3 regions of the Bacillus sp. D48C genome follow, and region 1 is predicted to be linked to each of the others. Evidence: riboswitches for the same ligand, from Rfam matches in the RefSeq annotation. Region 1 holds a riboswitch; each other region holds the start of a gene.

Region 1 (3,217 bases):
TACACTGCTGACTACATTTAAAGTGGATCCAACTATTATTTCACTTTCTTACGTGGCAGTTGGTCTTGTCGTTATTATTTCTATTTTCATTGCTGTTCGCAATCATTCCAAGCGTTCTAACGCATCGACAGCCGGATATCCGAATGATCAAAAACAAATGCTACCATAACGATAAAAATACCGCCCGATATACTTCGAGCGGTATTTTTTATTTTTCTATTTTCCAATTAATCATCGTTTCTGTAGCATTTACTCTCTTCATATGTAACTTTTCTAAAACACGAATCGAACTATAGTTATCTAGGAGTGTCTCTGCAATTATTGTTTCTACCTCTCCTGTTTTGAAAGCCCAATCGATTAGTTCTCTTACAGCTTCTGTTGCATAGCCCTGATTCCAATATTTCTCAATAAATCCATAGCCAATTTCTACTGTTTGCTTCTCGTTTGGTTTCCCTTTAAACCCAATATCACCTAAAAAGCTATCATCTTCTTTCCGAAGAACATACCACGCACCCCATGGTAATATAGCTGCATCTCGTTTTACATTCTTTACATGCCCTACAATATGCGGACCGCTATTATATCCTTGCTCGTTAGCAATTTGAATCCTCTCTTCTGTACACGGCACTATATAGAGCCTTTCTGTTTCTAATTTCATATTGATTTCCCCTTTTCAATTAAACAATACCTCAATTTTACTAAAAATAAAAAGAATATTCATTCTATCCGTTAAATTTATACTTATTCTTTGAAACGAATTTAAGGAATAATCCTCTTTTGATAGTTATGTCGAATTATATTTTTCTGAATTTTCTTTTAATTTAGAGGGTTTTTCAATATTTTTTGCGAAACATTTGTATAACAATTTTTTCTTTGCTTATTGCTACATAATAGTAGGTTCGGGTGGAGTTTTGCAAGCGTTTCCTATACAATAACCGATATTTTTTGACTTTTCCTAACAAAATATCTTGCAATATATTCAGAAAGTCATTACAATTGCCATATATTAAAAATCTTAGCAATATATCAAATCCTCATCAATCCGATGAGGTAGAGGTTGCGACTTTTATGAGTAAAACGGACGAGACACAGAGAATGTCACCAACTCCGTTTGAAAGGAAAGGTTGCCGAAGTTTATATTTCTTCTCTGGAAATATGAGCTGGGGCTGTCTCCGAAAGGAACAGAACTGTCACGTTTACAAATTACCGTGTAAACGTGGGGTGCTATCTTAACGGAAGGGTATGATGGGGTGGTTATTTGTGAAACGTTCCGCCAAATTCCTTTGGCGGTTTTTTGTATTTTTCTCCCCCGCTCCTTCCTAACCTACAAGAAAAGGAGTGTTGAACATGAATAGCGCAACAAATCAATCTACCTCTAAAACGCAAACTACACAAGGACAAGGTGAATTAAAACGCGGATTAAAATCTCGTCACCTTACGATGATTTCTCTCGGTGGTACAATTGGTACCGGACTATTTCTTGCCAGCGGTGGTGTCATCCATACAGCTGGACCTGGTGGCGCATTAATTGCATACGCCGCAATTGGAATTATGGTTTATTTTTTAATGACAAGCTTAGCTGAACTTGCAGCTTACATGCCTGTTACTGGATCTTTTAGTACGTATGCAACAAAATTTGTTGATCCATCACTTGGCTTTGCACTTGGATGGAACTATTGGTATAACTGGGCAATTACGATTGCTGCTGAACTTGCAGCTGTAACATTAATTATGAAATTTTGGTTCCCAGATACTCCTTCTCTTATTTGGAGTGGATTATGTTTAGCTATTATTTTCCTTTTAAACTATTTATCTGTTAAAGGGTTTGGTGAATCTGAATATTGGTTCGCACTTATTAAAGTAGTTACTATTATTATCTTTTTAATTGTTGGTTTCATGATGATTTTCGGAATTATGGGCGGCGAAACTGTTGGATTTAAAAACTTCACAGTTGCAGATGCACCATTTAACGGCGGTATCATGGCAATTATCGGTGTATTTATGGCAGCTGGTTTCTCCTTCCAAGGAACTGAATTATTAGGAGTAGCTGCTGGTGAAACATCTGATCCAGAACGTAATATCCCAAAAGCAATTCGTTCAATCTTTTGGCGTATTCTTTTATTCTATATCCTTGCGATTCTCGTTATCGGTTTACTAATTCCTTATACAACTGAAAGCCTTGCTGCAAGTGATGTAACAGTAAGTCCGTTTACACTTATTTTTGAAAAAGCGGGCGTTGCCTTTGCTGCTTCTGTTATGAACGCTGTTATTTTAACTGCTGTACTATCTGCTGGTAACTCTGGTATGTATGCATCAACTCGTATGCTTTGGGACTTAGCTCGCCAAGGAAAAGCACCAAAGTTTCTTGGTAAATTAGATAGCCGCGGTGTACCTGTTAACGCATTAATCGTAACGTCAATTGTTGGTAGTATTGCTTTCATTGCTTCTTTATTCGGTGACGGTGTTGTATACATTTGGTTATTAAACGCATCTGGAATGTCTGGTTTTATCGCATGGGTCGGAATTGCAATTAGTCATTACCGTTTCCGTAAAGCATATATCGCACAAGGAAAAGATTTAAAAGACTTACCGTATAGAGCAAAATGGTTCCCATTCGGTCCAATCTTCGCATTTACACTTTGTATCATCGTAATTTTAGGACAAAACTACGGCGCATTTATGGGTGAAGCAATTGATTGGAACGGTGTACTCGTTTCTTACATCGGTTTACCACTCTTCTTAGTACTATGGTTAGGTTATAAATTTACGAAAAAAACAAAAGTGATTCCACTTGATAAATGTGAACTAAAATAAAGTGAAACGAGCAAACAAATTTGTTTGCTCGTTTTTTGTTGCAAACCTCTTTCCTTTATTATTGCTCCTGTTTTTGCAATAATAAAGGAAATATAAATAAAGGTTGGGATACAATGAACATTCGTATTACTGATGAAGCAAAAGCAGCTATACGTAGATTAGAACGTGAAGATAAAAAGATCGTTCGCATTAGAGGAACAATGACGAACTCTTGTAGTATTTTCGTTGATGTCGATTTAATTTGGGATACATATAACGCAGATGATGTTGTATATGAAGATGTAGAGCTTATCGTACAAATGGATTCATTCACGAAAGAATACACTGGTGATACAGTGAAACTTGATTATAAGACGACAGGTTTTAGTATTACGACTCCGAGTGAGACTTTAGTTTATGGATT
Region 2 (3,217 bases), on a different contig from region 1:
TGAATGGAAGACGGCAGAAGAATATCCGTATTTCTTTAATTGTTCTGGTGTAGCTGTGTATTCATTTGTTGCATGAGTAAAGAATACAGAACCACGATCTAGTGGGTAAAGTGAGTTTTCAACGATAAATTCAGCATCAGAAGTTTTACCTTGTCCAGTTTGATGATAGAAGTTATCGAAATAGAAGCTATCCTTAATAAATTCATTTAAAAATGGTGTAATTTCTTTTCCATTTATTTTTTTATTAATAACAAAGCTTTGTGTAGATTCCATTGAAATTAAAATTACATTTTTACCTTTTGCAGCTCCAAATAAGTTTTTATCAACTTGCTTGTCTTTTGAGTCTGTATAGTTCTTAATTTCAGAAAATCCATCGCCACTTGCAAATACACGCTCAGCTGAAGACTTGGATTGAAGTGTAATATCAAATAGATGATATGTGTATAAACCTAAATTTTTCACAACAGTTTGACGGTCAAATGAGCGTGAGAACATTTGTGGTTTATAAATAACTGATACAACAATTTGTAGTGCTAATAAAGCTGTTACACCGCTAAAGAAAGTTCGCTTCTCTGAGCGGGAAAGTGGTGTTTTGTCGCCAAATGATGGGAATTTACGCGAAATAAACATTAAAATAATTGCATCTGCAAATAAAAGTAATGTTTTGTACGTAAAGAGTTCTTTTATACTTGTCCCTAAATCAGCCATATTGTTTGTTTGGAATAAAACCGGGAAAGTAACGAAATCGTTATAGAACCCATAAAACATTGCGTTTCCAAATAAAATAAATGACAGTATAAAACTGATTCCAATTATAATTCGGTTTCGGTGCTTAGATGCAAGTAAAGCTAAGCCGAAAAATAAAAGTAACGCAGCTAGTGGATTAATAAAAAGCATGAATTCTTCAAAGAAATTATCAATTTTAATATCAAATGCTAGCTTGTACACAATATATGTTTTAATCCATAGTAAAACGACTGCAACGAGTGCAAATCGCAGTTTTGGAAACAGATGTTGTAGCATAATATACTCCTCTCCTAAAAAGCATGACAGTTCTTGTGAGTCAGTTTGCTTAACGACTCCTTTTATATATACGAACAGTCCTTTGTTATTATGATTATTATACTATGAGTATCATTATACGAAAATAAAAGGGGGTTGTGGGCTTTTTTATAATAATCGAGTAGAAAAAGATTGGTGGGAGACAATAAAACAGAATTTCTATGTATGATAATTATCGTACGTAGAAAGAATCGCGTGATATACGGAGGTTATAATGCGAAAATTATTATATTTTATAGCATGCAGTAGTGTTATACTTTTTACTTCACCGAGTGTGTCGGTAGCTCAATATGATGCACCTCTTATGGAAGATGCACTTTATTCTGTTTTATTTCCAAAAATAAATAAAGCAATTGAAAAACAATATGGAAGTTTGAAACCTTATCAATGTCCTAAAATTATTAGTTTAAAAAAAGTGTATAGCGGTACATATTTATTTCAAGCAAGTATTGAAGTGACAAAGTATGAACGTGTTGCTGGGAAAATTGCTCCACCATTTGAGAAGGTAACGATTACATTTAATAACGAAGAAGGCGAATGGGAAGTGACAAAGATTTCAGTAAAGCGCTTACCAAACGATACAAAATTAAACTGTAAAAAAACAATATAAAAAATTGTTTGACAAATAAAATGGTCCTTTGGTATTGTTAATAGCAACAATTAGATGTTTGAAAATTAAATAGACTTACCTCATCTACTCTCAAAGGTAGAGGCCGCGATAGGAAAGAGTAAGCTATGGGAGATTTAATGGAATCTGTGATCATAGGTTGAAAGGGACTATTGCCGAAATATAAGAATAACCATCTTATTCATATATTGGGACTACATTGAATAAATGTAGTACTGTCATAAGATTTATTTTATGGAGAGCTATTTGGAGATGTTGATGCGGTTTCTTATTTTGAGGAGATAACAACTCGTTTATTTTTTCAATATATATTTTTCCTAATAAGAAACGCGTGTGAACATTGTTCCGCGCGTTTTTTGTCTATCTAAAAGCGTGCTGCAATGAATAGAAGATTGGGGTTATGAGTTTTAGAGGAAATAAGGGAGGAATTTAAATGTATTTACACGGCACAAGCCGAATTAATGGGCAAGGACACTTAGAAATTGGAGGGTGCGATACGACGCAGCTAGCAAAGCAATACGGAACACCACTTTATGTATACGATGAAGAGTCTATTCGAGGAAAATGCCGAGCGTTTCATCGTGCTTTTAAAGAAAGTGGTTTCTCTTATCAAGTAGCATATGCAAGCAAGGCGTTCTTGTGCATGGAGATGTGCCGAGTAGCTCGTGAAGAGAATATGTCATTAGACGTTGTTTCTGGGGGAGAATTATATACTGCGCTCCAAGCTGGATTTCCAGCATCACGTATTCATTTTCATGGAAATAATAAAACAGAAGAAGAGATAGTGATGGCTCTTCAGGCGAATATTGGTTGTTTTGTCGTAGATAATTTCTTTGAATTAGAAATTTTACACGATTTAGCGATGCAACATGGAAAATTTGTGAACATATTAATTCGTGTAACACCTGGAGTAGAGGCGCACACACATGAATATATTACAACAGGCCAAGATGATTCGAAATTTGGATTTGGCGTTTCAAACGGTCAAGCGATGCAGGCAATTGGATTTGCTTTACAAAAATCAAATTATAATGTGCTAGGGATTCATTCACATATCGGATCGCAAATATTTGAAACAGCTGGTTTTGTTCGAGCAATTGAAGTTCTTCGCCAATTTTTAGAAGAAGTGAGAGAGCAAACAAACTATGTAGTAAAAGTGTTAAATGTAGGCGGGGGATTTGGAATACGCTACACAGAGTCGGATACACCATTAACTCTTGAGACATATGTGCGAGCTGTAACAAGTGCAGTGAGAGAACAATTTACTGTATGTGAATATCCATTGCCAGAAATATGGATTGAACCAGGCCGTAGCATTGTAGGTGATGCTGGGACAACAATTTATACAGTTGGATCTGTGAAAGATATTCCTGGTATTCGGAAATATGTATCAGTCGATGGTGGAATGACAGATAATTTAAGACCTGCTTTATATAGTGCGCGTTATGAAGCAATGTTAGCGAATCGAGGGAATGATGAGAATGAGGAACTCGTTTCGATTGCTGGGAAATGCTGTGAGAGTGGAGA
Region 3 (3,217 bases), on a different contig from region 1:
ACGTTGTACAGCTATTAAACGTGTACTTGTACACGAAAACGTAGCGGACGAGCTTGTTGACTTAGTAAAAGCACAAGTAGCTGAACTATCAGTTGGATCTCCAGAACAAGACAGCACAATCGTTCCATTAATCGACGACAAGTCTGCTGACTTCGTTCAAGGTTTAGTTGACGACGCTGTAGAAAAAGGTGCTACAATCGTTATCGGTAACAAACGTGAGCGTAACTTAATTTACCCAACATTAATCGATCACGTAACAGAAGAGATGAAAGTTGCTTGGGAAGAGCCATTCGGCCCAATCCTTCCAATCATCCGTGTTTCTTCAGATGAACAAGCAATTGAAATTGCTAACAAATCAGAGTTCGGTCTGCAAGCAAGTGTCTTCACTAAAGACATTAACAAAGCATTTGCAATTGCTAACAAAATCGAAACTGGTTCTGTACAAATTAACGGACGCACAGAGCGCGGCCCTGACCACTTCCCATTCATTGGTGTAAAAGGTTCAGGTATGGGCGCACAAGGTATTCGTAAGAGCCTTGAGTCTATGACACGTGAAAAAGTAACAGTATTAAACTTAGTTTAATTTTATATGTAGAAGCTGATCTAGTTTAGATCGGCTTCTTTTTATATCAAATAATTATTCATTCCTAATCACAAACTCTTCTCTATAATCTGATTATTACTATATCCATTGACGTATAAAAATTCATTTGTTACTCTTAAAGACGTTAATTTAATATTTAAATCCTCATTCGTATCTCGGTGAGGTAGAGGTTGCAATCATTAAGAGTATCATTTCAGGAGATGTAGTGGCATTGATGAAGGAATGAGAAAGGAATGGTTGCCGAAGTAAGTCGTGTCCACCATGCACGCTTGCTGGGTCTGCATTTAATAAGTGCAGAACTGTCACAAACGTTTCGTTTGTGGAGAGCTATCGAGAGATATGTCGTGGGTTTCTTATAAGATAGAAAGCATGTAGCGGCAGATTACGTGCTTTTTTTGTTTTGTTTGGGACTTCTCTTCCTGACTCAGGAAGACATACATATCTCCTCGCTTGACTTGGTTATACTAACTTTGGAGGTATTTTCTATGCAACAAAAAAAATGGGGCTTTTGGGTACTAACAGCTTTCGTTGTCGGTAACATGGTTGGCGCTGGTATTTTCATGGTGCCAAGTACGTTGGCACAAACAGCAAGCCCACTCGGTGTCACTTTAGCTTGGTTAACTACAGGATTTGGTGTTTTAATGCTAGCTCTTGTTTTCGGTAATTTAGCAATTCGTCGTCCTGATTTAACGACAGGGCCACAAAGTCATGCATATGCTTTATTCTCAACACCAAAAAAGAAAAAAATGGCTGGCTTCAGTATGGTATGGGGATATTGGGTTGCAAACTGGGCAAGTAACGTTGCCATCATTACATCATTTGCGGGATATTTATCGCTCTTCTTCCCAATTATGAAAGATACGCGACTACTATTTTCAATCGGTTCTTTTAACGTAGAAGTCGGAAAACTAATTACATTTACGATTTGTTCCATCTTACTTTGGGGAACTCATATTATATTAACAAATGGTGTAAGCGGAGCTGGAAAGCTAAACTTCTTAGCAACAACAACGAAAGTAACTGGATTCCTTTTATTCATCGTCGTTACGTTATTTGCATTCGAAGCTTCTAAGTTTGGACAATGGTACACGCCGATGATTGATAAATCAGGTGTATCACACGGTCTTCTTTCACAAGTAAATTTAGCTGCTCTTACAACGCTTTGGGCGTTTATCGGAATTGAATCAGCCGTTCTTTTATCAAACCGTGCTGTTTCTCCAAAAACGGTAAAACGTGCAACAGTTGCGGGATTACTTATTACAGTTGCGATTTACTTAGGAATTACAATTTTAACAATGGGTGTACTTCATGTTGATAAATTACAAGCTTCGGAACGTCCATTAGCAGATGCACTAAACGCTGCAATGGGTCATGGCGGCGGGAAACTTATGGCATTACTTGCTCTTACTTCCCTGTTCGGTTCTATCTTAGGCTGGATTTTATTAAGCTCAGAAGTACCTTATCAAGCAGCAAAAGAAGGTTTCTTCCCTTCCTTCTTCACGAAAACAAATAAAAAAGGAAGTCCAATTTACTCATTACGATTAACAAACATTATGTCGCAAGTATTCCTATTCTCAACATTATCAGGAACTATTGCGGAAGCTTATACATTCGTTATTACCGTATCAACACTGGCCTACCTCATTCCATATCTCGTTTCACCAATCTTCCAGTTAAAACTAGTCGCAACTGGTGAAACATATAAAAATGAAATGCGGGCAAGAATTACAGATGGTATAGTCGCAGTGATCGCACTTTGCTACGCACTATGGGTTATTAAAACCGGCGCATCCGATATAAAAACGTTCCTTCTCGGAATTGGTTTATTCGTAATTGGATTTGCTTTCTATCCATTAATGAATCGTGATCAGAAAAAAAATAACGAAAAGAAAAACGGGCAAGTTGCATAACGCAATTTGCTCGTTTTTTCTTTTGTAAAACATATATAATAGAACAAAGAGGTGAAAAACATGTCAATCGAATCGCTATGGAGCAGTCGCTTCCAACAACATATTCAAAATATCATTACATACTTTGCACGTATGATTAACGGTTTACTATATAGCTTTATCTTTATTTCATGCGTTGGCGCATACTACTATGCTCAGTTTCTAAAAACATCTCCTTCTAAAGGAATATCTTTACTACTCATCACGATTGTACTTACATTCATTATAACGAGATCCCCTATCCGTACATTTATTCAAAAACCTGATGCTGTCTATTTGCTTGCATTAGAAGAGAAATTAACATCCTATTTCAAAAAATCTCTTCTATACAATTACATCATTCAGCTTTTTCCATTATTATTTACGTTCCTTATTCTCGTACCACTTGCTATGCAATCATTGCAATTAACTGTACCTTTTTTATGTACAATCTTTATCGCGTTAATGATTACGAAAGCTTGGAACATGTACATACATTGGATGTGGCGTGATAGTCACGAAAAAAATATATGGCTGATCATTCGTATTACTTGTAACGCCCTAATCATTTACATGCTGTTTTATTCCGCAAATGTTCTCATATTGGGCGGACTACTCTTACTACTTGCTTTCCTAATTCTATATACGAAAAAACAGCCTACAAAGCGAATACCGTGGGATTACA

The links. A riboswitch is a leader RNA that binds a small molecule or an ion and turns the genes downstream of it on or off. The one in region 1 is predicted to bind lysine.
Region 2: another riboswitch for lysine. It lies ahead of lysA (diaminopimelate decarboxylase); the one in region 1 lies ahead of ACLBXA_RS07255 (amino acid permease).
Region 3: another riboswitch for lysine. It lies ahead of ACLBXA_RS13480 (amino acid permease); the one in region 1 lies ahead of ACLBXA_RS07255 (amino acid permease).

The regions. Positions count from the first base shown of each region.
Region 1 covers NZ_JBKFAQ010000002.1:411,738-414,954, forward strand. Annotated here, with positions in the region: gene ACLBXA_RS07245 (sulfite exporter TauE/SafE family protein) at 1-169, shown strand, start outside; gene ACLBXA_RS07250 (GNAT family N-acetyltransferase) at 209-658, opposite strand; lysine riboswitch at 1,044-1,235, shown strand; gene ACLBXA_RS07255 (amino acid permease) at 1,348-2,814, shown strand; gene ACLBXA_RS07260 (iron-sulfur cluster biosynthesis family protein) at 2,928-3,217, shown strand, end outside.
Region 2 covers NZ_JBKFAQ010000005.1:224,204-227,420, forward strand. Annotated here, with positions in the region: gene ACLBXA_RS15325 (LTA synthase family protein) at 1-1,023, opposite strand, end outside; gene ACLBXA_RS15330 (DUF3888 domain-containing protein) at 1,277-1,672, shown strand; lysine riboswitch at 1,762-1,943, shown strand; gene lysA (diaminopimelate decarboxylase) at 2,124-3,217, shown strand, end outside.
Region 3 covers NZ_JBKFAQ010000004.1:318,307-321,523, forward strand. Annotated here, with positions in the region: gene gapN (NADP-dependent glyceraldehyde-3-phosphate dehydrogenase) at 1-583, shown strand, start outside; lysine riboswitch at 761-942, shown strand; gene ACLBXA_RS13480 (amino acid permease) at 1,090-2,514, shown strand; gene ACLBXA_RS13485 (ABC transporter permease) at 2,575-3,217, shown strand, end outside.